2 regions of the Terrisporobacter hibernicus genome follow, and region 1 is predicted to be linked to the other one. Evidence: a T-box and tRNA genes for the amino acid it is inferred to sense, from the RefSeq annotation. Region 1 holds a T-box; the other holds one or more tRNA genes.
What was found. The T-box of region 1 lies ahead of tyrS (tyrosine--tRNA ligase). A T-box ahead of a tRNA ligase gene usually reads a tRNA of that ligase, here a tRNA-Tyr.
Positions count from the first base shown of each region.

Region 2: it has a tRNA-Tyr gene. The T-box ahead of tyrS (tyrosine--tRNA ligase) is inferred to sense a tRNA for this amino acid. The anticodon was not compared.

Region 1 covers NZ_CP081135.1:1,712,554-1,732,855, forward strand. The annotation lists gene JW646_RS08260 (putative polysaccharide biosynthesis protein) at 4-1,617, opposite strand; gene JW646_RS08265 (stage V sporulation T C-terminal domain-containing protein) at 1,759-2,298, opposite strand; gene JW646_RS08270 (peptidylprolyl isomerase) at 2,405-3,397, opposite strand; gene mfd (transcription-repair coupling factor) at 3,414-6,806, opposite strand; gene pth (aminoacyl-tRNA hydrolase) at 6,820-7,383, opposite strand; gene JW646_RS08285 (prepilin peptidase) at 7,396-8,010, opposite strand; gene JW646_RS08290 (type IV pilus twitching motility protein PilT) at 8,236-9,297, opposite strand; gene JW646_RS08295 (ribose-phosphate diphosphokinase) at 9,501-10,451, opposite strand; gene glmU (bifunctional UDP-N-acetylglucosamine diphosphorylase/glucosamine-1-phosphate N-acetyltransferase GlmU) at 10,512-11,888, opposite strand; gene tyrS (tyrosine--tRNA ligase) at 12,101-13,324, opposite strand; T-box leader at 13,407-13,654, opposite strand; gene spoVG (septation regulator SpoVG) at 13,905-14,183, opposite strand; gene purR (pur operon repressor) at 14,349-15,227, opposite strand; gene murC (UDP-N-acetylmuramate--L-alanine ligase) at 15,463-16,821, shown strand; gene JW646_RS08325 (hypothetical protein) at 16,870-17,658, opposite strand; gene JW646_RS08330 (hypothetical protein) at 17,795-19,039, opposite strand; gene JW646_RS08335 (DUF2812 domain-containing protein) at 19,243-19,788, opposite strand; gene JW646_RS08340 (PadR family transcriptional regulator) at 19,794-20,135, opposite strand; gene rsmA (16S rRNA (adenine(1518)-N(6)/adenine(1519)-N(6))-dimethyltransferase RsmA) at 20,299-20,302, opposite strand, start outside.
Region 2 covers NZ_CP081135.1:3,761,010-3,771,612, reverse strand. The annotation lists gene JW646_RS18440 (hypothetical protein) at 1-280, opposite strand, end outside; gene JW646_RS18435 (hypothetical protein) at 320-751, opposite strand; gene JW646_RS18430 (NUMOD4 domain-containing protein) at 741-1,445, opposite strand; tRNA gene JW646_RS18425 (tRNA-Tyr) at 1,854-1,923, opposite strand; gene JW646_RS18420 (hypothetical protein) at 2,226-2,543, opposite strand; gene JW646_RS18415 (hypothetical protein) at 2,543-3,037, opposite strand; gene JW646_RS18410 (hypothetical protein) at 3,057-3,245, opposite strand; gene JW646_RS18405 (ASCH/PUA domain-containing protein) at 3,246-3,518, opposite strand; gene JW646_RS18400 (MazG nucleotide pyrophosphohydrolase domain-containing protein) at 3,528-3,803, opposite strand; gene JW646_RS18395 (hypothetical protein) at 3,805-3,987, opposite strand; gene JW646_RS18390 (hypothetical protein) at 3,980-4,372, opposite strand; gene JW646_RS18385 (hypothetical protein) at 4,438-4,695, opposite strand; gene JW646_RS18380 (nucleoid-associated protein) at 4,707-5,699, opposite strand; gene JW646_RS18375 (hypothetical protein) at 5,702-5,950, opposite strand; gene JW646_RS18370 (Spo0E family sporulation regulatory protein-aspartic acid phosphatase) at 5,964-6,083, opposite strand; gene JW646_RS18365 (radical SAM protein) at 6,170-7,150, opposite strand; gene JW646_RS18360 (HNH endonuclease signature motif containing protein) at 7,253-7,681, opposite strand; gene JW646_RS18355 (hypothetical protein) at 7,767-8,021, opposite strand; gene JW646_RS18350 (HNH endonuclease) at 8,026-8,619, opposite strand; gene JW646_RS18345 (VRR-NUC domain-containing protein) at 8,634-8,993, opposite strand; gene JW646_RS18340 (hypothetical protein) at 8,983-9,132, opposite strand; gene JW646_RS18335 (hypothetical protein) at 9,142-9,864, opposite strand; gene JW646_RS18330 (hypothetical protein) at 9,867-10,040, opposite strand; gene JW646_RS18325 (sigma-70 family RNA polymerase sigma factor) at 10,050-10,603, opposite strand, start outside.

The DNA.
Region 1 (20,302 bases):
TTTCTATCTCATAAGTTTAAGTTTTCTTAAAATTGAGTAGATTTTTTCACCTTTTGGCATAGTTAAAATTTCTTCTTTCCTAATTCCACCTATTCCTAGTAAAACCAAGCCATAAACAACTCCACCAATAGCTATTGAAACTAAAGTTGATAATGAATTTCCTAAGAAGCCTACCATAAGTCCATATGATAATTTAACTACTACATACATTGTTATAACTGTTATCATCGGTTTTATAATAAACTCTTTTGGTGATAATCTTAACTTTAGATGTTTCTTTATATAAATAAACTCTATTATAGATGCTACTGCATATGCTGATAAAGTACCTACTCCAGAACCTATGATATTTATCGATGGTATCCCTGTTAATACATAGCTTAGTACTACTTTAAATACCATACCAATAGCCAACGCTATAACTGGCATCATAGGTTTTCCCATACCCTGTAGTATTCCATTTTGTGCATATATTAAACCTAAAAATACTGCACAAGGAGACACTACAAATAACATAGTCCCAAGAGTTGCTGGTTCTGCTGGATATAATAATTTCATTATTGGCCCTGCAAGAGCTGCAAATCCAAATGTAGCTGGTAAAGTAACTAACAAAATAGTTTTTAATCCTGTCTTAGCTTCTTTCCTTACTCTTTTCATTTGCTTTAATGCATAAGCCTCTGAGATAGATGGTACTAAACTCATTCCTATAGCTTGATCTATAACTACAAGTAAGTTTACAGTTGATATTGCCATTCCTGATAATTGGCCAAGTAGAGAGTTTGCTTGTTCTATATTAAATCCAGTTTCTGTAAGCCTTCTTACTACTATTACACTATCTACCATATTTACTAAAGGCATTACACATGCACCAATACTTATAGGTATGGCAACATATAATAATCTTTTTAATATAGTACCCGTACTTTCAAGCTTTATATGCTTACTTTGGGCTATTTCAGCTTTCCTAGATTTACTACCTTTTAAATATATGTAAATTAGAAATACAGCAGAAGCAAATCCACCTATTGCAGCTCCTAGCACTCCACCAGCAGCTCCCATTTGTTCTCCAAAGTTTTTCATAAGCATATAAGCCAATAATAATCCTAATACTACCCTGAAAAACTGTTCAATTATTTGAGAAACAGCTATTTTAGACATTTCTCTTCTTCCTTGGAAATATCCTCTATAAGAAGACATTAAAGGAACAAATAGTAAAGCAGGAGAAATAGCAATTAAAGCCGCGTATGATCCACTGTTTTTCAATAGTACTGTAGATATAAAATCTGCACCAAAGAAGAAAAATGAAAATGATATCAATCCAGTAATAAATAAAACTGTATATGATATTTTAAATGTTTTATTAGCTCCACCAAAATCTCCTACAGCTCTTTGTTCTGAAACTAGTTTTGCAAGTGCTGTTGGAAACCCTGCTGTAGCTAAGGTTAAGAACAAAGTATATACTGGATATACCGCTTGATAATATCCTAATCCCGTTGACCCTATTATGTTACCAAGAGGAATCCTAAAAAATGCACCCATTATCTTAACAATTATACCTGCCATTCCAAGTATAAGCGCACCTTTTAAAAACGATTCTTTCTGCGCGTTATTATTCATAACTTACCTCCATATCATTTATATAACAAACTTTAATATATCACATCTTTATAAGTATATTCAATAATTTAAGATTTTTTAATTATTTAGAAAACAAATTTTTTAAATACTAAAGGCCCTTATATTAAGGGCCTTTAGTATTTATTGTACCTGCTTTCCTAAAAAGCTAGTTGCAATTTTAAGAATTTTTTCTATATCTTCAGAAAAAACTTCATTGTCTTTTGTAACTACTGAAATTGAACCTATGCAGTCTCCTGAATCACTTATAATTGGCATAATAATTTGACCGCTATATGGAGTAGAATCATCTTTGTATAATGGTATCATTTTATTATCATTAGCATGCTTAACTACTCTATTTTCAATTAATTGTTCTAATTCATTACTTATACTTTTTTCTTTATAGTCCTTTTTAGGCAATTTAGATACAGCTATTATAGAATCTAAATCTGTTACTACAACACCTTGTCCTAGTATTTCTCCTAATGTTTCAGCATATTCTTGTGAGAATTCATTTAATTCTCCAATTGGAGAGTATTTTTTAAGGATTACTTCTCCGTCTTTAGCTGTAAATATTTCTAGAGGATCACCTTCTCTTATTCTAAGGGTTTTTCTAATCTCTTTAGGAATAACAACTCTTCCTAGGTCGTCTATTCTTCTAACTATTCCTGTCGCTCTCATTTATTAATTAATCCCTCCATTACTGTCTTTATATGTATATATTTTTACCATTGATAAGAAAAATATACAAAAAAAGCTATATCCTTAATTAGATATAGCTATTATATTAAAATTTAGCAGTTTTTACAACATCTTCTTTTTGTTCTATCTTAGAATCTTTTTTTAGTTTTTCAACATATTCAGTATATTTTTGACCCGCTAGTGTAGTCTTTATTTTATCTTTTACATCATTATAAGTTTCTTGTTTATCTACCCTACCTGTAACTTTTATTATATGATAACCATATTCAGTTTCTACTATATCTGATATTTCACCTTTTTTCATGTTAAAAGCAGCTTTTTCAAATTCAGATACCATTTGGCCTCTGCCAAAAGTACCTAACTCTCCTCCCTTAGATGCTGATGAATCCTGAGAGTATTTTTTAGCTACCTTTGCAAAATCTTCTCCTGATTTAACCTTTGCAAGGGCTTCTTCTGCTTTCTTCTTAGCTTCTTTCTTTTTCTCTGCTGATAATTCTTTTCCTTCACTGTCTTGAGTTTTTAGTAGTATATGAGAAGCTGTTACAGTGTCAGTATAAAAACTTTTTTTGTTATCCTCATAATATTTTTTCATTTCAGTTTCTGATATTTTTGTATCTTCTTCAAATTTCTTTTGCAAATTAGTATTAGCTAAATCTCTTGTGAATTGGAACTTAAGAAAATCTTCATTTATTCCCATTTTTTTAAGTTGTTCTTGGTACTCACTATTATTTTTTGTACTTTCATTGAAACTATTTATTTGATCTTGTACTTGCTTATCTGTAGGTATAACCTTATCTTTTTCTGCTTGTTGATAAATAACCTCAGAACCTATCATAGTTTGAAGCACCATTTCTTTTAATGTATCTGAATAAGTTTTTCCGTCTTCCATTTTTTTAGACCAAATATCACTTCCGTAATAAGATTCCATTGATGATTTATTTAAGTACAATAGTTTTTGGTAATTCTCTAAAGTTATATTTTGTCCATTTACTATGGCTACTGCTTTTTTATCCGCACTACAGCCTATTAATGATATTGTCATCATTATGCACAGGATAAAAGTAAATATTTTTTTCATAAAACACCTCTCCAAATCAATTATTTATTTTTAACATTTTTTCTAACAGTTCTTCTAATTCCTTAACTATTTTATATCCTATAGTTTCTTTAGTTTTGTATCTAGTTAAAGGACTTAAAATTATTTCATCCTTAACTTGTCTTACTTTTTCTATTTTAAGTTTTTTGCACATAGATTTTATATAAGCAATGTTTAATAATGTTTCTACAGGTTTAGGAATATCAGAAAATCTATCTTCCAGTTCATACTGAACTTCTGCTAAATCTTCTTTATTTTCTATACATGCAATTTTTTTATACATTTCTAATTTTATTAATTCATCATCAATATAATAATCTGGGATATATGCGTTAACACTTAAATCAATTTCAACTTCTACTTCTTCAACTATTAGTTCTCCCTTAACTTTTCTTATAGCATCATTTAACATTTTAACATATAGGTCATATCCTATAACTGCCATGTGACCATGTTGTTGAGATCCTAATATATTTCCTGCCCCTCTAATCTCCAGGTCTCTCATAGCTATTTTAAACCCTGATCCAAATTCTGTAAACTCTTTAATGGCTTTTAATCTTTTTTCTGCCACTTCACTTAAAACTTTATCTTTTTCATACATTAAATAAGCATAACCTTGTCTAGAACTTCTTCCAACCCTACCACGCAATTGATATAACTGTGCTAGGCCCATTTTATCTGCATCATAAATTATCATTGTATTAGCGTTAGAAATGTCCATACCTGTTTCAACTATTGTTGTACAAACTAAAACATCATACTCCTTATTTAGGAAATCAATTATAATATTTTCTAGTACTTTTGGAGTCATTCTACCATGTGCCACAGCAACCCTAGCATCTGGAACTAACTCTTGTACTTTTGCAGCTATCCTTTCAATCCCTTCAACTCTGTTATATACAAAGAATACTTGCCCACCTCTAGCTACTTCTCTTTCCACTTCATCTTGTATAATACTTTCCTTAGCCTCAGTAACATAAGTCATAACTGGATGTCTCTCTTGTGGTGGATCTTCTATAACACTCATATCTCTAATTCCACTAAGTGACATATGAAGAGTTCTTGGTATAGGTGTTGCTGATAAAGTTAATACATCTACAGTATTTTTTATCTTTTTTAAGGACTCCTTATGCTTAACACCAAATCTTTGCTCTTCATCTATAACTACTAATCCTAGTTTAGGTAGATTTATATCTTTTGAAACGATTCTATGAGTTCCTATTAATATATCAACTAAGCCTTTTTTTGCATCTTCTATAATTTGTTTTTGCTGTTTTGGTGTTTTAAATCTGCTTAAAACTTCTACTCTGATTGGATAATTCTCAAACCTTTCTTTGAAGGTATTGTAATGCTGCTGAGCAAGAATGGTAGTTGGAACTAATACAGCAACTTGTTTATTATCCATACAAGCCTTAAAAATAGCTCTAATCGCTACTTCCGTCTTTCCATACCCAACATCTCCACAAACTAATCTATCCATTACTTTTGATGATTCCATATCTTTTTTAGTTTCTTTTATGGCTTTTAATTGGTCTTCTGTTTCTTCATGAGGAAATAAATCTTCAAATTCTTTTTGCCAAAGGGTATCTTTTGAGAATTTAAATCCTTTGACTTTTTCTCTTTTTGCATAAAGCTCAATAAGGTCTTTTGTCATATCTTCTATTTCTCGTTTAACCTTAGCTTTTGCTCTAGTCCATTCACTTGTTCCTAATTTATTTAATTTGACTCTTTCTACATCTGCACCAATATATTTTTGTACCTTATCCATTTGATCTATGGGTACATAAAGATTATCTCCACCTTGGTAAATTATTTTTATATAGTCTTTTTTAATTCCATTTACTAAAACTTGTTCTATTCCAGTATATCTACCTATACCACTATTTTCATGAACAACATAGTCTCCTATATTCAAATCTAGGAAAGAGTCAATTTTTTTCCCATTTTTATTTTTATTTTTTTTCTTCTTTGTTGAAGTTCTTTTTTGAACTCCTATTATTTCATTGTCTGTAATAACTATAAATTTAATTGATTTATATTCAAAACCTCTACGTATATTTCCCGGGCAAATAATTATTTGGGAAGATTTAATTTCAATATCTCTGTTCTTAGATATTATTGTTTCCACATTCAACTCAATCAAGTCCTTACTTAGCTTCTTTGCTCTTTCTAAAGTACTTGTCACTAATACAACTTTATTTCCGTTATATTTTAATCTGTTTAAGTCTTCTGCCAAAAGTTCTAACTTGCCATTATATGGTGATATTTCCCTTGAGTCAAAATTAACAATTCTCTTTATGTTAAACTCATTTATTTGTCTTGTTAATAATGTATTTAATAGAATAGATCTATTTCCTATAAGGTAGTTTAGATCATTATAAGTATAAATTAACTTACCTTGGTTTTTTAGAGCTAGTCCTCTTTCCAAGTTTAATTTATAATTATCTTTAAACTCATTAAAGTAATTTTCACACTTTTCCTTAAGTCTTGTAATATCTTGCGTAAAAATTACTGCATCTTCATTTAAATAAGTAAAAATGCTTTTGTTTTCTTGAGGATAAATATAATCAATATAATTTTCTATCCCTTCAAAATAGGTTTTACTTGAGATTTTATCAATATTAGAAATAGCATCTTCATCTGTATTGTCATTAATTTCTTTTTTTAAACTTTTTACTATTTTATCCAATTCCGTAGGATATATAAACTCTCTTGAGGGAGTTATTACAACTTTTTTTATTTTTTCTATAGACATTTGTGAAAACACATCAAAAGTTCGTATAGAATCTACTTCATCGTCAAATAATTCCATACGAATAGGGTTAGTGTACTCTAGAGAAAAAATATCTATTATTCCACCTCTTATACTAAATTGACCAAATCCCTCAATTTTAGAAACTCTTTCATATCCTAAATTAACAAGGTTATTGGTTAATTTTTCTATATCTATAACATCTCCAACTTTATAAGTAATTATATTGTCTATTAATACTTTTTTTGGTATATATTTTCTTAAAATAGCTTCAGCAGAAGTTACTGTAATAACCTTTTCTCCTTTGGCTAATTTAAACAGTGTTTTTAATTTTTTTGCTTCTTCGCTTCTGTCCTTTGCATCTAAATGATAAAAGTAAATATCTTGACTTGATAAATATTCTACCTTTCCTTTCATATAGCCTTCTAAATCCTCATAAACTTTTTTTGCTTCTAAATCACTATTGGCGATAAAAAGGATTTGTTTTTTTAATTCTTTAAATATGGAATAAGCTATATGCGGCTTTTGCATAGGTAATAAACCATTAACTAAGGCTGCACCATCACTTTCCTCAATATAGCTTATAATTTCCTTATATTCATTTAAATTCTGCAAAGGATATAATAATACATCCTTCATAATAGCCTCCTAATTATTTTCCATTAAATTTATTCATTGATAAATCTATATCTTCTCTAATAATACAATCTATAGCTTTAATAGCTTTTTCTAGACCGTCCTTTAAATCTCCTTCTTCTTCCTTGCTAAATCTAGAAAGAACAAAACTTGCTAAATCTCTGCCTGGTTCTGGCTTAGAAACTCCAACTCTAACTCTTGGAAAATCTGTTGTTCCTAAACACTTAACAATAGATCTCATTCCATTATGAGTCCCACCGCTACCTTTTTTTCTTATTCTTATTTTACCTACATCTAAATCTATATCATCGTATATTACTACAATGTTACTAGTTTCTACTTTGTAAAAATTATATATCTCAGCTAAAGATTCTCCACTAAGATTCATATAAGTTACAGGCTTTACAAGAACAACCTTTTCAGTACCTACTCTTCCTTCTCCTATTAAAGCTTTATGCTTCATTTTAGTTACACTTATACCATATTCATCTGCTAAAATATCTATTACATTAAATCCTATATTATGTCTTGTATTCTCATATTGTTTACCTGGATTTCCCAGACCTACTATTATAAACATTTTTATCCTCCTTTATAGATTTCTACTTAAAATGTCAAAATATAAATTAATTATATCTTTTTGTGTTAATATTATTAAAATTGTTGCTAAAGATATAAATGGTGTAAAAGGAATTGATGATTTTATAGATTTTTTCTTTCTTAAAAGTATATACCCTCCATAAATACTAGCTAACATAAACGATAAAAATATCATATATAAGCTATATTCTTGCCCAAGTACAAAAGCACAAAGCCCATAGAAACCTATATCACCGTCTCCCAGTGATTTTGTTGCTTTTGCCAAAATATAGGATAGGACCATACCTATAAATAATCCTTTTATATTACTCATTGAACCTCTAATTAGCTGCTTGTCCAATAAAAAAATAACACTCTGCATAATTATACCACTAAGTATTGTTATATCATATACATAAGTTGTTCTCAAATCAATTATTGAAACCATTGTTAAGAAAGGAATTAATGCCATATAACTTATGCTTTGTATGCTTAGCTCATACTTAGTATATATTAAAATAGGTATTATCATGTTTGGTAAAAATATTAATATTTTGTTCGTTAGATTTTTATCCATATAGTTATCTAATCCATAGACTATTCTTTCTGAAATATAGGATAAAATCATAAAAATTATTACTATTGTTAAATATATCATTATTTTATTTTTTAAATAAATAATAGTATGGTTTAATTTCCCCAATATTCATAAATATTAAATACTACTTCTTTTAATATTTTTCCTTTTATTCTAGGAGTATTTAATATTATAGTTTTTTTATACTTAAATTTAAATACCAATTAACCAAAATTACGTAGTCTTGTAAGCGCTTAGAAAGTATGTCTAAAGTGTTTAGTATCTATCTCCAACTAGTCTACAGGTATATTCGTAGTCTGTACATCTACTAAGCACACTATGACTTGATATCTTTCCTTTCATATATAAATTAACTAATTCTTGATCCATAGTTTGCATTCCATATTTGCTTCCTGTCTGTATAATATTTTGAATTTGATAAGTTTTATTTTCTCTTATTAAATTTCTTATAGCTGGATTTGACACCATAACCTCCATAGCTACCACTCTATTTTTTCCATCAATAGTCTGCAATAACTGCTGAGAAATAATCCCTTCACATACTGTGGATAATTGGGTTCTAACCTGCTGCTGTTGCTCTGATGGAAACATATCTACTATTCTATCTATTGTTTTAGCTGCCCCAATAGTATGAAGAGTAGAAAACACTAAGTGACCTGTTTCTGCTGCTGTTAGTGCTATAGAAATAGTTTCTAAATCTCTCATTTCTCCTACAAGAATAACATCTGGATCTTGACGAAGTATTGCCTTTAGAGCAGAGTTAAAACTTTCAGTATCTTGTCCTATTTCTCTTTGATTTACTAAGCTTTTCTTATGTTGGTGAACATATTCTATTGGATCTTCTAAAGTTATAATATGCCTTTGTTGATTTTTATTTATTATGTCTATGAGACTTGCAAGTGTCGTACTTTTACCACTTCCTGTTGGTCCTGTAACTAATACTAGCCCTTTATGCTTTTCTGTAAAAGTTTTAAGTATATCAGGTAATCCTAGGTCCTCGAAAGAAGGAATTTGAGAAGTAATAGCTCTTATTGCAATAGCATAACTTCCTTTTTGTTTATAAGCATTTACCCTAAATCTTTCTCCACTTTCTATAGCCACAGAAAAATCACATTCACCATATTTTTCAATTTTATTAAAGTTTTTATCTCCAGAAATTTCTCTTGCCATCTTTTCTGTATCATGCTTTGTTAGTATATTTTCTGTTACTTTTGTAAATGTTCCTTTTACTCTAGCAACTGGCATACTGCCTACTGTAATATGTATATCTGATGCCTCAAGCTCTATTGCTATTTTTAATATATCAAATATATTCATAGTCTACTCCTTGTAATTATTTAAATCACCATGTTAATTCCTCCAAATTCTATAAATTAAATCGTATATTTAAATTCATTACCAGAACTATGTAATTTAATACTCAATTTCAATCTTTTAATTTAGCACTTTCAAATTGTAAATTTAACTAAAAAAAGAGATATTAATCTATAGACTAATATCTCCTACATATAAATTACTAATTAGAATAAAACACTTACAGATTCATTAGAGAATATTTTCTTAATAGCTTCTCCAAACATTTCTGCTACTGTTAATACTTTTATTTTATCATTTTCTTTTTCTTTAGGAAGTTTTATAGTATCAAGAACTATTAACTCACTAATTGCAGAGTCTTCTATTCTTTCTATAGCTGGTCCAGATAATACTGCGTGTGTACAACCAGCATATATATTTTTAGCTCCGAATTCTTTAAGCGCATTAGCTGCATTTGTTATAGTTCCAGCTGTATCTATCATGTCGTCTAGCATAATAACATTTTTGCCTTTTACATCTCCTATAAGGTTCATTACTTCACAAACATTAGCTTTAGGTCTTCTTTTGTCTATTATAGCTATTGGAACTTCTCCCTCTAACTGATTAGCAAATTTTCTAGATCTAGTAACACTTCCTAAATCTGGTGAAACTACAACTAAATCTTCTATATTTTTCTCATTAAAGTAGCTAGCTAATAAGCTTCCTCCTAATAAATGGTCTAGTGGGATATCGAAGTATCCTTGTATTTGAGAAGCATGTAAGTCCATAGTTAAAACTCTATCTGCTCCTGCTGCTGTTATTAAGTTTGCCACTAATTTAGCTGTGATTGGATCTCTTGCCTTAGCTTTTCTGTCTTGTCTTGCATATCCGTAGTATGGTATAACTGCTGTTACTCTTCCTGCAGATGCTCTTCTTAGTGCATCTATCATTATTAATAATTCCATTAAGTTGTTGTTAACTGGGTTGTTAGTAGATTGAACTACGAATACATCGCAACCTCTAACTGTTTCATTAATGTTTACGCTTATTTCTCCATCGCTAAATGTTGTTACTTGGCAATCAGCAACCTTTACTCCTATATATTCTGCGATTTTTTCAGCTAACTCCTTATTCGAATTACCTGCAATAATTTTAATCTCGCTTCCGCTAGTATTCATTACTTATCCTCCTGAAAATTATATAAATATTATTAGGTGTTTTCCTAAAATAATAATTAGCTATTTATTCTCATCTCTTTTTTCTTTTTGGACTACCCAACCTTCTTTTATAACCTGTCTTTGTCTAGCAATAGCTAAAGCTCCTTCAGGTACATCATCAGTTATAGTAGACCCTGTTGCTATATATCCTTTTTCTTCAACTGTAACTGGTGCAACTAGGTTCGAGTTAGAACCTATAAACGCTCCATCTTTTACTATTGATTTAAATTTATTTTTTCCATCGTAATTTACAAATACTACCCCACATCCTATGTTAACATCTTTACCTACATGGGCATCTCCTATGTATGACAGATGTGATGCTTTTGAATTATCTTCTATTGTTGCATTTTTAACTTCTACAAAGTCACCTATTTTAACATGGTTTCCTATGTTACTTTTTGGTCTTAAATATGCATAAGGACCCACTGTAGTATTTTCTCCTACAGTAGAATCTATTATTGTAGAGTTTTTAACTTCTGTGTTATCTCCTATAGTTGAGTTTGTTATAGAAGTATTCATTCCTATAATACACTCATTACCTATCTTAGTTTTACCATGAATCATAGCTCCTGGATATACTATTGTGTCTTGTCCTATTTCCACATCTGTTTCTATATAAGTAGATGCTGGATCTATTATAGTAACTCCATTTAATAAGTGGAATTCATTTATTCTTTTTCTCATAAGAGTTTCTGCTTTAGATAATTCTAATCTAGAATTTACACCCATTAATTCCTCAATTGTAGAACCGTTGAATGCTCCAACCTTAAACCCTTTATCTCTTAATATTTTTATTGTGTCAGTTAAGTAATACTCTCCTTGAGCATTATTGTTATCAAGTAAGTCTAGTGATTCTCTTAGCATCTTACCTTTAAAACAGTAAATCCCAGAGTTAATTTCATTTACTGCTAATTCCTCAGCATTTCCATCTTTTTGCTCAACAATTTTTAGTAAATCACCATTTTCATCTCTTATTACTCTTCCATATCCAGCTGGGTTATCAACTTTTGTAGTTAAAACTGTAGCTGTATATTCATTTTCTATATGGTAATCAAATAATTTTTTTAGGGTTTCTTCTTTTATAAGAGGTGTGTCTCCACATAAAATAACTATTGTGTCTTCATCATTTATGTATTCTTTTGCCATTTTAACAGCATGACCTGTTCCTAGTTGCTCTGTTTGCATTGCAATCATAGTATCTTCTGGCAATATATTTTTTACGACTTCTGATTCATGACCTAATATTGCTACTACGTCTTTAACGCCAGATTTTTTTGATACATCTATAATATGGTTAACCATTTCTTTTCCGCACACTTTATGAACAACCTTTGGATATTTTGACTTCATTCTTGTACCTTTTCCAGCAGCAAGAATTATGGCTTTAAAGTTCATATTTTCACTCCATTTCAATAAGGTTTTTTATAATTGTTACTATTATGGTGTATTATTTGTTGAATAGTATATAATTCAATCGTATTATTGTCATTTATAATATAGCATTTTTTTTATAAAATTACTAGGTTTTTGTATTTCTTTGCATTATCTTAGTATGCACAAAAATAGCAGCAACTATAATTTGGTAGCTACTGCTATTTATTATTTAATTATTTTATAACTACTCTTTGGAATTTTTTCTTTCCACGTTTTATAACCATACCATCACCAGTTAAATCATCTTTTGTAAACGTAACTTTGAAGTCATCAACTTTTTCACCATCTACAGTTACTCCTCCTTGTTCCACATTACGTCTACCTTCTGATCTAGTTGGAGCTAATCCACTTTTAACTAATAATGATATTATATCTATTTGACCATCAGTTAAATCAGTATCAGTTAATTCTGTTGTAGGCATGTTATCATGTGCTGCTCCTGAGAATAAAGCTCTTGCACTTTCTTGTGATTTTGTAGCTTCTTCTTCACCATGGATTAACTTAGTTAATTCAAATGCTAAAACTTCTTTGGCTTGATTTATTTTATTATCTTCCCATTTTTCCATAGCTTCTATTTCTTCTAATGGTAAGAATGTTAACATACGCATACATTTGAATACATCAGCATCTCCAACATTTCTCCAGTATTGGTAGAATTCAAATGGAGAAGTTTTGTTTGGATCTAGCCATACTGCACCATTAGCTGTTTTACCCATTTTATTTCCTTCTGAGTTAAGAAGTAAAGTTATAGTTAATGCATAAGCATTTTCTCCTAATTTACGTCTTATTAGTTCTGTACCAGCAAGCATATTACTCCATTGGTCATTTCCACCTAATTGCATTTGACATCCGTATTTTTCGTATAAATGATAGAAGTCAAAAGCTTGCATTATCATGTAGTTAAATTCTAAGAAACTAAGTCCTCTTTCCATTCTACTTTTGTAACATTCAAAGCTAAGCATTCTATTAACACTAAAGTGAGTTCCAACTTCTCTTAATAATTCTACATAATTCAAATCTAACAACCAATCCGCATTGTTAACTAATAAAGCTTCATCTTCACCAAATTCTATAAATTTACTCATTTGTTTTTTGAAGCATTCACAGTTGTAATTTATTTGCTCTGGAGTCATCATTTTTCTCATATCTGTTCTTCCAGATGGATCCCCTACCATTGTAGTTCCTCCACCAACAAGTGCTATTGGTTTATTTCCTGCCATCTGTAGTCTTTTCATTAAACATAGGGCCATAAAATGTCCTACATGTAAACTATCTGCAGTTGCATCAAATCCTATATAAAATACTGCTTTACCTGCATTTATAAGTTCTTTTAATTCTTCTTCATCTGTTACTTGAGCAACCAATCCTCTAGCAACTAATTCATCGTAAGTCGTCATTGACATAGTGTTCCTCTCCTTTATAATTATATTTTAAAAATCAATTTTATAATTTGTTATAATAAAAAAAGCCCTCGTCCTTAAAAAGGACGAGAGCATATCTCGCGTTACCACCTTCATTTATAAACAGTTCACACCGTTTACCTCAGCTAGTATCTAAATAAATACTATGACACTATAACGTGTGTCAAATTCGTCACAGCCTACTCAACATTTTTCGGTGTGAAGCTCAAAGATGTATTCATAATTAATTGTATATGCACCTCTCATCAACCGGTAACTTTCTGTTTATCTTTATTAATTATTACTTGTTCTTATCATTGCCTTTATATAAAACTAATTTTTATATTATATCTTATGATATAATCATAATTTTATTTCATGTTTTTGTCAACATTTCTTCAAATCTAATAATATTTTTTATTTTGTAACATTTTTATTTAGATATTTTTATTATTAGCAATAAAATAAAAATAATACATTATTATCTTAATAGTCGTATATTTTATATTAAAAAAGAGCCGATTAAGTCGACTCGTTTATTTATTGCAAATTTTTAAAATATTCCCACTTTATTTAATTATTCTGCAGCAACTTCTAATTGAGCTAATGCTTCTTCATATGCTTTTAAAACTGCATCCTCTAAAACTTGTCTCATTTCTGCATTTATTGGATGAGCGATATCTCTAAAGTTACCTTCTCCAACTTTTCTACTTGGCATAGCTATGAATAGCCCATTTTGACCTTCGATAACCTTTATGTCGTGCACTACGAATAAATTATCAAAAGTTATTGAAACTATACATTTCATTTTCCCCTCATCAGTAATTTTTCTTACTCTTACGTCAGTTATGTTCATACCTCAATATCCCCCTTTGTGATTTTGACAAAATACAATTTACCCAATATAATTATAAACTGTTTGGTAAATAATTCTATACTTTTTAACAAATTCCTTTAATTTTTCGGAGTTTTTTTTATTTTTTATCCATAAAAATAATTATACAGTTGGAATTAGTTTGAATTATTCATCAATTTCATCATCAGCCACATTATCTAAAGTAGTATCCACAACGTCTTCAGTTCTATATTCATCTTTAAATGTTTTTAAATTCGGTTTAACAACTATTTCGTTTTCTCTTGTATCTATTTCTATTAAAGATATATAATCTTCAACTAATTTATTTTCTGGTATTGATGTTGTTATGAATACTCCTGTTCCTATTACTTCTGCACCGAATTCTTGCATAAGTTGAGTCATACCTTTTATTGTTCCTCCACCTCTCATAAAATCATCTATAAGAATAACTTTACTTCCTGGCTTGATAGCTTTTCTTGGTAAACTCATACTTTCTACTTTTGAATTGTATCCTGTAACATAAGTCATGCTTAATGTTGGTCCTTCAGAAACCTTTATGTCTTTTCTTATTATAACCAATGGTAAATTCATAGCTTTTGCAGTCATAAGAGCCATAGGTATCCCCTTTGTTTCCATAGTAACTACATAATCTGCTTCAGAGTAATCTATGTTTGAAGCAAATATTTTTCCTATTTTAGCTACAACTGTTGGATCATATATTAAATCTATTAAATATAGAAATCTTCCTGATAAAATTCTATCTTGGGAACTTATTTTTTCACATAATTCCATTAGGAAGTTTTGATTTTCTTGTATTGATGTTTTAGGTATGTATTTTACTCCACCAGCCGCTCCAGAAATTGTTATAACTTTACCTAATTGTAATTTTTCGAATACATTTTTTACAACTAATAAATCTTCACTAATTGTAGACTTGGCAGCATTAAATGTTTCTGTGAAATAGCTTAATGTATAAATTTTATTTGGGTTGTCAGATAATATCTTGACTATAGCACCAATTCTTTCCGTTCTCTTAAACTTCATTGTTTCAGTAACCTCCTACAATTACAACATTTATGGTATAAAGTAAATAATGCATAAGATTTTATTATATGATATAATATTAGTTATGTTTCATATATTACAAAAAAATAAATAAACTATAATATATGAATTAGTATATGCATATGATACTTAAAATATTGAACATTATTTAATTATACCACAAAAATTGTTCTTATTCATAGAAATAAATTAAATGAAAGGTGGTTTTATTATTATGAAGATACACTTCATCGGCATAGGCGGAATAAGTATGAGTGCTTTAGCTGAAATCTGCCTTAATAAGGGCTACGAAGTTTCAGGCTCAGACATGAGCAAATCTTCAATGACAGATAAACTTCAAGCACAAGGTGCAAAAATTTATATTGGCCAAAAAAAAGAAAACATTGCTAATGGATTAGATATGGTAGTTTACACTGCTGCTATACACACAGACAATGAAGAGCTTATGGCTGCAAAAGACAAAAATATACTGACAATAAATAGAGCTGCATTTTTAGGTCAAATAATGAGAGAGTATAAAAACTCAATAGCAGTTTCAGGTACTCATGGAAAAACTACTACTACCTCTATGTTATCAACTATATTTGGTTCAACTAACTTAGATCCAACAATATTAGTTGGTGGTAACTTAAAATCAATTGGTGGTAATGTAAAAATAGGTAACTCTCAAAACTTCATAACAGAAGCTTGCGAGTATACTGATAGTTTTTTGAACTTTAATCCTAAAATAGCAATTGTTTTAAATATAGAGGAAGATCATCTTGACTATTTTTCTGGAATAGAAGAAATTAAAGCTTCATTTAACAAATTCGGAAAGTTATTACCTAAAGATGGTCACTTTGTAATAAATGGTGATAGCCCTAATACAGATGGAATATTACATGATGTTAAGGCTAATATAATCAAGTATGGTAAGGAAGCTTTCAATGATGTTATTATTAAAAATATTCATTTTAATGATAACGGGTTTGGATCATTTGATTTAACTTACTTTGGAAAAGATTTAGGAACATTCCAACTATCAGTTCCTGGTGTACACAACATTTACAATGCTACTTCTGCAATAATAGTTTCTTTAGTATCTGGAATAAGCGTAGAAGATGTGAAGAATAGCATAATCAAGTACACAGGTGTTGGAAGAAGATTTGAGATTAAAGGTACTTATAGCGATGCCTTAATCGTTGATGATTACGCTCATCATCCAACAGAATTAAAAGCAACTTTAGCTGCTGCTAAAAAACTAAAAAAATCTACTTTATGGTGTGTATTCCAACCTCATACTTATAGTAGAACAAAATCTCTTTTCAATGAATTTGGAGAAGCATTCTACTCTGCAGACAAAGTTATAATAACTGACATATATGCTGCTAGAGAAGATGATCCAGGAGATATTCATTCTAAAGACTTGGTTGAAAAACTATATCACAACAATGTGGATGCTATATATATCAGCAAATTCGAAGATATTGTTGATTACCTAAAAGCTAATATGAAACCTAACGATTTACTAATAACTGCTGGTGCAGGCCCTGTTTACCGTATAGGTGAATTATTACTTGAAGAAAATAAGTAATAATAAAAAAAGTAGAAAATTTGACTTATCAAATTTTCTACTTTTTTATTATTTAGATAATTGAAAAACCTCATCCTTAATATAATCATATAAAGCTGTATGCACTTCGTAATAAGAATTTAATCCTTTGGATTCTATTTGTACGTAGTTAGCTCCCATAACTTCAACTTTGGCTTCATAATTATCGGCTTTAATTTCAATTACAAAATTATATTTACTTCTTTCCTTACTTTTTTCTGGTTGTACTTTACCAACCACTCTCTTCGCAGCCATTGTATTGGCTATGTCATCATATTTCCACTTGCTTAAATTCTTAGTTGTGTCTTTATAAGTTATCTTAACTTCTTTCCATGTTTTATATTGCTTTATAAAATCAAATGATGTATAGATACCCTTATCTAATATTTTTTTTAATTCATCTTTAGATGCTACAGGAATTTTATAGTATTCTTCTTCATTGACTGTATAAATTCTTATTACATCTAAATTTGTTGAAAACTTTAGTCCATCATCTGAATATCCTTCATAAGTAGACTCATAAGATGCTGGTTTTCTTATTTTGCTAATATCCTCAAAAGAGTATCTTAACTCTTCTAATAATTGCTCATCAACTCTAACATCTGATACAGTACCATCAGATAAATATATCTTATCTTTTTCCTCTAATTGTTTAAGTAAAGATCTATTATCTTCAGGCTCTTCTATTTTCACTGCATTGTCTTTACTGCTATTGTCTTTATTAGAGAAAAGAGTAAACGATATAATATATACACCAAAAAATAGTATAATAGCTGCAACTAAAAACACTGATTTTTTTATTCTTCTTTTTCTAGCCATGTCTTACCCCCGGTTAAATGTTTTATATAACTATTATATAACTTTTTGTTGTTAATTTTAAGATTAATTTATTTTAAATAGTTCTTTTCATTACATCTAACTTACTATTTCATGTGTATTATATAATATAAACCGTTTATTTAACTATTCTTCTCGCTTTACAATCCACAAAACATAACCAGTAACCTAAAGAATTATTTCTATTATCACATGCTTGATATCTTGTAAATCCTGTATTTCCTTTATCTGGTTGTTCATTTTTTCTTCCTGGCACTGCATAAATGTAATATTGTCTCTTATTATATTCATCATACTGTACTCCAAATAAGTAGTGTCTGTATTTATAAGATTGCATTATAGCATCGCTGTACATAGTGTAGTTTAAAGAATTTACATAACCTAAGTATGGCATTGTATATCCACATAAAGTCGTTGGATTAATTTCCATTTTCCACCATCTGGTACTATCAATATAATCTGCTACAAAAGGTTTTACTTCTCTAAAATATTTTAAACCTTTTTTTATTTGTCTTGGCATTAATAATGTCCCAGCTGTTTTTGTTGATTCTGTTTTTGTTTTTACTGTTTCATAAGCATTTTTTGTGTATTGCTTTTCTAAAACAGACTTGGCTTTGTTTATTTTCTTTTCAATATAGTCATCATCTCTACTTTTAGTATTTTTCTTTTCTTGAACTTTGTGCTGTATATTAGGATGAACTTCTTCATATTCATCATCATCTACTTCCTCGTATTCACCTTCTTCAATTTCTTCATAAATAACTTCCTCATACTCATATTCATTATCTCTCATTTCATCTTCTTCAATATATTCTATTTCTTCATATTCCTCGTATTCCTCATACTCGTCATCGTCTACTTCTTCTTCTTCATTTATATCTTCATAATCAATAGGTTCGTCATCAATAACATCATCCACCTCAACATATTCTACTTCTTCGTATTCATACTCGTCATCATCAACTTCTTCAAACTCATATTGTGGCGGAAATAATATTTCTTCAAAGTTTTCTATTTTGCTCCCCTTAAAACCTATAAGTGGTACTGCTCTATCTTGTACAACCGCTATTCCTTTTATGTCTATGTCTTCATCACCCATATCCAGGCTAAACTCACCTTTTCCTTGACTATTAACATTAAAGTTACCTAAATCTATGGTTTCGTAGTCACTTCTTATTGCTACTACTGAATATCCTTCACTTACACTTTTTAGGTTTTCAGCATACAAAGCTATAACTGATTTCTCATCAGTGACTTCAATTTTCACAAAAGCCTTTGGCGATACCTTATCTTTAAATCTATAGTTCATGTCTTTAGCTTCTAGCATAATATAATCTCTTTTAAACTTTCTTTTGGTAGCCATCAGTTTCTCACCCCTTAACATAATCTCTCAAGAAATTATATGTAATAACTTATTTATTAAGTACTATGAATATCTCTGAATTTTTTCATATAACTAAACTAGCTATTTATTTCAGTATTAGTTTTTGTCACATAAAAATAGAATGAAGCATTTTATTCCACTTATTTGTTAATAAAATGTTTCATTCTACTTTAAAATTTATATTATTTAACTATATTTTTGTAAGCTTTTATTGCACATATTAATAGTGAAACTGTTAAGCCTAAACCTCCACCTGCTACTATATATAATCCCATTCTAAATATTTTCATCCATATTGAATTAATAAAAATTGATCGTGAAAAGTGTGCTCCTATCATACATAAAACTACAATTGCTAATATAACTACTATCTCTCTTTTTATTGATTTATATAAAACTTCATATTTTAAACTTTTACTTGTTTTATCTGTATAAATAGGTTTCGTACCCACTGGTGCTTTAAAAAAATAATATCCTTCACATGAGCATACATATTCCCATGGAGTATTTTCAAATAACTCTAAATAAGATTTTTCATCATCTTTATCCTCATTAAAATCCAAACAATAAACAACATCTTCTGGTTCATCTTTTCTTAGTTTATACGATAGCTTTTCAAAAGATTCCAATATCCACCCCTCTTTTGCCAATTTACTAAGCTTATTCATATCTTTTTCTTCAGATAAAACTAATCCACCACTCATTTTATATTTAAATTGTTTGCTCATATGCCTTATTTTCCTCCTATTCTTTCAAAAGCTTTAACGCCATGAAGTGCCATTTTGTATCTTCTATCTTGTTCCTTTCTAATAACCATATTTCCCTTATCTGTTAACTTGTAGATTTTTTTTCTTGATTCTTCTCCCTCTAAAGTTATATAACTCTGTACTTGCATTTTTTTCAGCATAGTATACATAGTTGCAGGACCTATTGAAACTTCTCCTTGCGTTAGTTCTTCTATATATTTAGATATTCCATATCCATGCATTGGCACTAGTAATGCTAGTAATATATAATAGCCTGGTTCTGTCAATTGTTCTTCTTGTAAAGAATTATTTCTACTAATTTTAACCACCTTCTACCTTTTTATATCTTTTTAAGATATATCACTAATGGATATATCTATATCTATTTATAATGTATCACTAATGGATATAGTTGTAAACCATTTTTTACCAACAAGATCCTTTTGAAATTTTTTGCACAAAAAAGCCAGTCCTAAGACTGACTTTAAGTAATTAT
Region 2 (10,603 bases), 2.0 Mb from region 1:
ACTCTGATTTAGTTAATTTATATTTACTTTTACAGTGTTCGCATTCTATTTTAGCACCGCCTATAATTGCACTAATTATTCCGAATACTATAAATGCAAACCCTAGTATAAATGCAACTGGTGCACATACCCATCCTAGAACAGGTATCCATATCAAACACCCTCCTGCTAATAATGTTATTACTCCTAACCCTATCAACCCACTTGATGTAGTTGTTATAAGGGCTTGTTGCCCGCACTTCGGACACTCAATATAAGCTTTATTTTTTATTTCCTTCATACAATCACCCCTTACTATGATTATATATTAATTGTATGCTTATTTCTTCTTGCTATTTATATTTTTATTTCTATATTTCAATTTATCTTTACTTTTCTTAGCTTCAATCAATTCCTCTACTAGTTTTATATATTTTTTATCTGTAGATATTCTTATATGACTTTCTAGTAAATATAAGTTATTTGTTTTAGGTGTTCTTTTGTTAATACAGTTTTCTATAATAGTCTTTGACATATTGAATGAACGAATATGCGTATGAGATTTTTCAAAAGGTTTTAAAGTATTATAAACTATATATCCATTCTTAACTGCCAATATAATATATTCTTTTCTTGAATATACTTTCTTTGCACCATCTACCTTGTTAAAGTTAGGTACAGATTTCATTAGAGATGCTAAATCTTTTAACTCTTCCGGTACTTCTGTTACATTAGCTATTATATTTGCATCTATCCATCTCCTACTCATCATAATACCTCCAAACTAATTTTTCACCTGTAACCGGATGTTTGCCTGCATAATTTCTTTTTCCTCTACAACAATCAACTATATGACATATTTTTAACTTCATTTCTGTTTCTTTAATTGAATTAAATATTTCACCTGTTGTTATGCATATAACTTTTATGGCGTTTGGGTTTTTACTACCTCTTCTACCATACATAGGATTTTTATTACCTGTCATACCATACATAGGATTATTGGGACCTAATTTTGATTTTCTCATTTTATTTATGGTTTCTTCAGAGTATTTCTTGCCTTTATTACTTTCGCTTATTTTCCTTCTAATTTCATCTGTGTGCTTATATCCTTTTCTTTTTTCTACTGCCCTTTCTATTGTTGATCCATAAGTATTGTTATACTCATAAGTACACCATTCAAGATTTTTAACTTTATTGTTTTGTTTATTTTCATCTTTATGGTTTATAATAGGATAATTGTTTGGATTTGGTATAAAAGTCTCTGCTACTAATCTATGAATTAGATAATTTTTAGCTCGTCTGTCTTTATAAAGCACTACTCTCACATAACCACATTTATTTTCTAGTGGTTTTAATAACTTCTCTTCGCCTGTTCTGTTATAATTCAAACTCTTAACTCTTCCTAAATTACTAACTTGATATTTACCTTCATAACCATCGATATCTTTCCAAACTTCTTGCATTAGATCAACTCCTATTCTTTTTAGAATAAGAGGGCTGGTAATTATCCAGCAAACTCTTTATATAATAAAAGCACCTACATTTCTGTAAGTGCTTATTTCACAAAATAAAATAGGAGCATCTATTAAGACACTCCTTAAATTTAGGGGAATATTTTGAGAAATTACATATAAGAAGGTCGTTAGATTTGAACTAACAATTAAAGATACCCTCACCTTCACAAATAAAGCCTAGTTATGTTAGAACTAGGCTTTTTAAAAGTCATTAGGTCTATACAATATATAGTGTTTATTGAAATAATTAAACTATTTGTTACTACTACTATTTTTAAGTAAATGTTAATCGCATTACCCTACGATTAATTTATTATTACAACTTTTATGTTGGGTTTATTAGTTTTCCTTCTATTGAAGCCATAGCAGGATTCGAACCTACATCTACGGATTACGTCCATAATTTTGCCGTTTAAATTATATGGCTTGATTAATTTTATACTGTTATCATCCAGTCTAATACGTATTGGTCAGCCCATGGATTCGAACCACAGTATAAGTTTTTAATATCATTCTTGGCCTTCGATATGATTTAATCCCTTATAATCCAATGCCAACATATTGAGGAAGGCTTTACCGTACCTTCCTCCAGAAACTTAAATTTGTATGAGAATTTAAGTCATTTCTTTGACAGTGAAAAATTATGAAACTATTCTATATTAATAGTTTAGCATCGATTTTACATATTTTTTCCGTACTTTGTCCGTACTTTGTCCTAAAAGTGTCCCTCTATTTATCATATCTTGGAAATCTTCCATATTCATTTGAAGTGCACAATATTTCATCTTCATTCACTGTCATTATATCTATGCATTTGCTGAATATTTTTAATTTATAACATGGCTTATTTTTTACTTTCCCTTTTGTATAATATCTTTTTTCTAATACTTTACATCCAAAGTATTTACCATTGTTATATATTATAACTTCATCTCCAATTTCGTATTTCCATTTAGTTTTTTCACTTCCATTTTGAAAGAATTGTATTATCCATATAAGCATAAGTAATGTAGCATATATGCAGCAACCTGTTTCTAAATCTATCATTAATTCACCATCTTAGTATATATTTCATCTATCAGTATTTGAGGATGCATACTATTAATAGCACTTACCACAAGTGATTTTCTTAACTCATAATATGTAGTCTTACTTATATGCATTTTTGATGTTATTTCTCTTCTACTCACTCTAACTCTTTTGCTCATATACAATATTTCAAATAATTCTTTCTGTTGCATATTGAAATTGTTAATCGCTATTTCAATTTCTCTTTTTTCATATTCTAGATCATTTTTTTCATACTCTAATTTATTTATTTTTTTCTCTTTTGTTATAAGTTCTAATTCAATACTTTTAGGTACATTATAGGTTTTACTTGTTTTTATACCATCATATCTTATCCCAGTACATCCAAAGAACTCATTCTTTTCTTTTAATATCTCTATATTCTTGTTTTCTATCTTTCCTTCTAGGTATTTATATCCAAACAATTTCCCTTCTGTACTTTTATACAACTTATCAAATTCCTCTTTAGTCATGTATATTCCCTCCAGTTTTCTACATCATTTCTTCTATCTCAATTTGTGGAATAAAACTACTTGAGCCACATTCACATCTATAAATCCCTTCTAAAACATCTATATCAAGTTCATTTTTAACTATCCCACAACAACTACATCTTAAATCCATTGTATCTGGTTGTTTTGGTATTAAAAATATAACATTACCTTCTTTAACTTTCCTCATTTATTTCAATTCCTCCATAGCTACTTTATTTATTTTAAAAGAAAACACACAATATCCTTGTTTTAGCCCATATTCTCCACTATTGAGTATATAACTTATCCTTCCAAATACACATCTACCACTAAATTCATTTCTTATATTATCAAATTCTTTCAGCTCTATTTCATCACCAGTTTGAAAATCTCTATCATTTTTTCTTATTTCAAAAGTTTTCTCACGATTAACTACTCTTTCAAAATACTTAGGTAATATCTTTAGTTCATGTATTCTCATATATTCCTCCTACTTAAATATTCCAGTATTTAATCTTGCAACTATTCTTTCTTTTTTTCTATCTATCCAACTATATACCTCTGCTGGACTTATTCCGTATATTTCTTGAATCCAATCTATGCAAATCAATACATCTGCTATTTCTTCTGCTAGATTATCTTTATCAAGTTTACCTCTCTTAGCCTTTGAAATAGCTTGTATAAGTTCTGCATTCTCTTCCATGGCTATTGTACTGCATAAGTCCTTATTGTGTTCTACTGCTTGTCTATAATCTGTATATTCCATTTTATTTATTATCCTTTCTTGTTACATCGTAGTTTTTTAATATATATTCAGTTGCACAAATTCCACACAAATCATTGCAAGTTACACTATGTTCTTTGCAGTATTTCGCCATTTCTTCATTTATATTATCAGTCGTAACTTTCTCTTTTGGGTCTTTGACTAGTTTGCAACTTATATTATTCATTTATTCCTCTCCCTTCAACCATCCTAGTGCAATTATCTATCTTATCAACTATTCCTTTATACTTACAAAGTTCAGTATTTAACTCACATTCATTCTCTTCATGCTGCTTTATAACTTGCTCTAGCAGTTTTATTTTATTCTCTAAGTAATTATTAGATAAACTAAGCTCCTTATTTGCTTCTAACAAATTGCATACACTATTTTCTTTACTCTCTATATCTTTTTTTAAATTCCCAATGTCATTTATCAATTTTATATTTGCCTTTTTATAAGAATCTCTTGAATCCATAGACTTTATCATTTCATATGCATATTCTTCTTTTTGTCTTTTAAGTTTTTCGTTTTCTGATTTTAACTCATTTATATAAGCTCTATTGAATAACATACAATCATCTCCCTATTTTAGAATAGGAGTTAATATTCAAGTACTAACCCCTATTCAGCTATTCTTTAGATATATTCAATACATCCTTTTACATCATTTCTCTGGATCAAACATATTAAAACACCTTGATAAAAGTTACTATGTTCTTCTGAAATAGTCATAACCAAATTATTTTTCTTAGCTTTTTCTGATATTTCTTTTAGCCCCTCAATAGTGTAATGTTCAATAGGAGTACATTGCATAAAATATTCTCCTTTTACTGTCAATTCTATAAGTTCATCTATTTCAACCTTATCTACTGTTGTATAATCATCTACTGCCATTTTCCCACCTCTTATCCTTCATAAAAACTAATATTTTTAATTACTATATCGCACGTTCCATCTTCATTTTGTCTTAGGCTGTATTTCATAGGATCTTCAAAATATACTAAATCTCCACTTATTTTAAATCCACTATCAGTTTTAACAGTTCTGTTTTTAAGTGCCTTTTCAACTACTTTTTTATCTATATTGAAATCTTTATATAATTCTTTTTCTTCCAGATATTCTTTTAATAATTTACTTGTATCTTCATCTGCATTTCCTGTAAATCTATCCATATCAAATACACTATTTTCTTTTAACATATAATTCATTAGAGATTTTATATCTTCTAACTTTTTAGGTTCATTTCCACAGCATACCTCAAGCACTTTATTAGTAACTTTGATAAACTCTTTTGTTTTATAGCTATCATCTACTATTTTTTCTACATCTAGAAATTTCTTAATAAATTTAGATTCTACACCCATATTTTCATACTGCTTGTCCAGTACCCTTAGTTGATATTCATCATTAAGTCCATGTGCTTCTATAAGTGCTGCTTGTTTTGGTTTTGAGTTACTTAAAGCTGATTCATTCTTGTTTATGCTAACATTGAACTTATCATCCACTAATGCAATATCATGATGTATCAAGCCTTTATAGTCTAATTTGATTATCGCAACCCCTCTTTGGTCTTTATTTGTGTACATTACTATTGCTAAATCACAAGATGTTATTTCATCATTATTTTTCATTGCTTCAAATAAGTAACTTGCTATTTCTTTTGAATTTAGTATGAAACTTTTTTCATCGTAGATTATTTGCTTACTACATTGTCTTACTATGTTTTCCTCATAATTATTGAATACTGCTTTTCTTAGATCTGTATCTTTTATTATTCCCTTGATTGTCTTTTGAAAGAAATTACCTATTTCTAAACTAACCTTTCCTTCAAAATCATTTAAGATTGGATTCTCACTATTTCTATCTAAAACATGAACTATATATTTGTTTATTATCATTACTATTTTTCCTCCCAAATATCAAAATCGTTAATTCCAGATTGTTGTATATTTCCTTGCTGTGCTTTATCTACTATATACCAATCATTTACATCGAAATCATTAACTATTTTATTCCCTTCATCATCTACAATGTTTATGTCTAATCCTTCTGCCTCTATAATTTTTTCTTTTGCTTCTTCTAAACTATTTGCTTCAATAGAAAACCCAAAATCTATTACAATACTTCCAGTTCCTTGAAATTCTTTCATTTGTTATTCCCTCCTAATATTTCATTTCTTGATATATAAGTTTATCTAGTACTTGGCTTAATCTTAGAGTGTCGTCTGTTAAGCCATACTGTGCATATAAGTTGCTAAGTATTTCTTTTAACTCCTCTAACAATTAATCACCTCTATTTTTATTATTAATTGATTCTTATTTGAGAATAGAGAATTAAGACTATAACAGTTTAATCCTCTATTCTATTGTTATATAAAACTAAGTTGGTTATATGTAACCTGTGCTTTTATCCACGGTCCATATTCTTCAAATTTGCACTTTTTATATATTCTTCCGTTTACCCATCTAGCAAAATGTTTTAATCTTACATCATTTTTTTGGTTATATATCATTACAAATGGATCTACTTTCATTTCTGTTAATTTTCTAAATCTATACATATCTTCTTCAAAAGTTGTATTAAATCCAACTAGCATGAAACACATATGTTTATACTTCTTAACATATTTCGATAGTATTTCTATACCTTCTAATACTTTATCCTCATAGTCCATTAAGTCCCATGCATAATGAACACTTCTAAGATGCCTTACTTGTCCTAGCCAATAAGCTTTTTCATCATTCATTAATCTAACATCACAACCTTGGTTGATGTCTACTATCAATTTACGTTTTTTTATTTCTTTTAGCTTGTCCACACAATATGGATCCGCTGTAAAATTATTGTCATGTAAAATCATTACATTGCTTTTAGGATTTATAATATCTTTAATTTCTGCTACATCGTGAAACTTGCCCTCTTTAGTTGGAACAAAACAAAATCCACAATTCCTTACACAACCTCTCGATGTAAATCCCATACCTGCATTAACTATTTCTGTTGCTTTTTTAAGTTTCTTTTCTTTTGTCATTATGCCTTTCATTCTTGCTGCTATCTCTTGCGCTGAATACAAGTCATAATCTGGTTTAGTTTTTTCTATTCCTATAGGTAATTCTTTTTTTATATCCCATCCAGTACCACCTATTTCAATTTTGTCTCCATATTTTTCTATAAGTTTTTCAACTTTATCTTTAGATCTAGTGAATATCGTACTTGCATATATTTTTTCATATTCTTTACTTTCTTGTACAAACTCAACTTCCTCGCCTAAGCATTTATAATAATTAGATATTTTCATTAATACTAAATTAGGTATTTTACTATCTACATCAATTAATCCTATCGCCACATTCTCACCTACTTTTTATTTGCCGCTCTAATTCTTGCTAACACAATCAATATATCTAATATCAATACTGCTATTACTGTGTAGATTAATATTTTCATTTAATCACCTTTTCTTAACTTCGCTTATTTTTAACATAAGCCTTGCAATATTAAGTCCTGTAACTGTAAAGTCTTTATTATCATGAATCAGACTATATTTGTTCATTATGAATCGTTCTCTTTTGCTGACTAATAACAAGTTATCCAAAGATACATTTGATTTATCTTTATCTGCAAATAATAAACAGTATCCTTCTGGTACTTTACCATTTACTTTTTCCCATATCATTTTATGTTTGTATTCCCATATATTTGGCTCTGCTATTTTTACCATTACAAAGCCTTTTTTACCTATAGATTCACTTCCAATATCTAATGCGTTTATTGAATGTCCCTTTTTAAAACCACCATTTAATCTAGTACTTACTCTTAATTTTCTTGCCTTCTGTCTTAACTGTTCCTTTCTATATTCATTACCAAATTTATTTTTCATTAACTCGATTATATCTTTGTAGTGCCTTCCTTCTATAATTGATATTAAGTATTTTTCTTCTTCTTTTGTCCATCTATGTGCTTTTTTACTTTCTTTTGGGAGACTCCTTACTAGAACCTAGCATTGGTGGTATTTCTTCTTCTTCTATGGCTCTTTCATCTTGCATTACTTTTATTTTTAAAACTAAATTACCATTATTTATAATTTGACTTGCTACTTTGGCCATTGCATTAGCTCTGTCTATTTCTTCTTTTAGGTTTCCTCCAACTATGCTTTCATCGTTAAGTCTTTCCATTTGTTCAAATAAGTGATTATTCAAATCTGCTAGTGTATTTTTCAAAATATCATCCCCTTATCCCTAAGTAATTTTTTATAACTTGTTCATTTGGTTTATAATATTCCCATATTAACTTCTCTCCTGTTGTTGGATGCTTGCCAGCATAATTTCTTTCACCTTTGCAACATTTTCCAATACTCGCTTGGTATACTCCTGTTTTTCTTTGTGCTTCTTTTATAGATGAATATATTATTCCGGTATTTATACACTTAACCTTTTGTGATCTAGGATTAATTTCACCTCTAAGAGGAATATTAAGGCCATTTTTATAAGCATGTTGTATATTTTCTTCTGGTGTTGACCACTCTAAATTTGATACATTATTATTTGTTTTATCTCCATCAATATGATTCACTTGATGTTTATTTTGAGGATTAGGTATAAAAGCTTCTGCTACTAATCTATGGACAAACTGATTTTTAGCTTTTTTATCTTTAGAAATTCTTACACAAATATATCCGTTTTTGTCTTGAAATATAGCTTTGTGCTTACCTTCTTGAACTATATTCCCACCATTATTCAAAAAGCTTCTCACTCTGCCTAAATTACTAATTTTATACAATCCTTCATATCCTATTACATTTTTCCATATTTCTCTCATATAGCCACCTCTTTTTATTTAATGCCTAAATATTGTTTTATGACTTCGATTCCTTCTTCACTACTCCAACAAACTTCACATTTATAACCTACTGCCGATAATCTTTTAATCCAATCTTCTTGGTTTTCGGTAGGTTTATTCTTACCCCACTTCATTTCTATATATAATCCATGGTAAAAACTATTTGGATAAGCTAGATGTAGATCCGGGACCCCAGATTTAACACCTTGTAGTTTCAAATTTTTTGCTTCTATCTTATTTCTGTATCCTCCATTTGGAATTGCGTATATATTTTTAAGTGCTGGATATATGTTTTCTTGCATTTTACACCAACTTATGACTACAGCTTGCTCCTGTGCTTCTCTACTTTTCATACTTCTCAATCTCCTGTTTTCTTAAATCTTCTTTGGCCATATCTATAGCTTGTCCAGGTTTATATCCAGCATTTACATATTCTTTTGCTATCCCTACCACATTAAGAATCTCTTTGTTATCTTTCTTAGTTCTTTTCATTTGTTCCCCCTAACATTCATCATTTTCAACAAATACTTCTTCGCTTTCTTCAAAGCTATCTACAATTATATTTTTGTAACCTTTGCTTATCCTCATCATTAGGATCTCAAAGTCATTTAAATGTCTTAAGTTTCTTAAATCCCCAACATTTTTATAATTACTAGTGAATCCAGTATCTTCTTTCGGTTCGTATGCTTGAATACTAAATTCAAGCTTTATATCTTCATCTTCTTCACACTCAAATACAACCATATATGTTTTATAAATACTCCAATCATTACTAACATCTTCTACAGTAAATCTAGTGTTTATATATCCACCATCATAGTCCATTTCAATATCATTTTTATCGATTTCTTTTTTGCAGTATTCATTCCATTTATCAAATATATCAGTTAATTTAATTACTTTAGGAATATCTTCACTCGTCATTAAATTTTTAAAATTTTCTAAAAGTCTCTTATTATCTAATGCTGTATTTTTCAATACATCAACTAATACACTATCAAGTTTTGTTATGTATTTAGAATAGTCGTAACTCTCTAAGTAAGGAACCATTACTGATTTAATTTTTTCCTCCACAACTTTTTTAACATCACCACCCCAGCTAAACATATCACTTATTGATTTTTCAATACACTTTTCTAACTGCTGTGCTATTACTTTTTCTATTACACCTTTTTCAAGTTCATTAGCTATACAATCTTTTATGTTATTTTCTAAATTACTCATATTTATCTCTTCTCCTCATAACTATATATTTTTACTTCTTCTTTAACTCTTCCAGATACACAATTGCCACATTCTCGACACTGGCTTACTACTCCAATTCTAGATATATGGATATATATCATAGTTCCTCCGCAGTTAATGCAGCTATGTTCTTTCCCTCCTAATATCTTCTTCATAAATTCCTCCTATATCGCTTCTTTTAATAGCTTTAAGGCTTTCCTTTCTATTCTTGATACATGAACTTGAGTAACATTTAATATCTTTCCTACTTGTACTTGAGTTAGATCATTTATATATCTAAGTTCTATTATTTTCTTTTGCTTTTCATCTAACTTTTTCATTGCTTCTCTTATAATCATTTTGTTTATGAGTTGTTCTTCTGATATGTTGTCTTGGTCCTCTATTGATTCATATATTAATATGTCATCTTTTCCATCTTTGTTATAGTACTTAGTGCTGTATATACTAGTTCGGTTTTCCATTACTCCTATAACTCTTTCAACTTCCAACTGCTCCATACCCAAATATATAGCCACCTCACGATTAGTTGGTTCTCCATGAAATTCTTGAGATAATCTATTTCTAGCTTGAAATATCTTTCTATATGTTTCAAAGTCACTTCTTTTAGGTCTATAAGGTCTATCTTCTTTTAAGTCCCTCATAAATCTTTGCATTTCACCTCTTATTCTCCATACTGCATATGTTGAAAACTGCAATCCCCTATCTACTTCAAATTTAT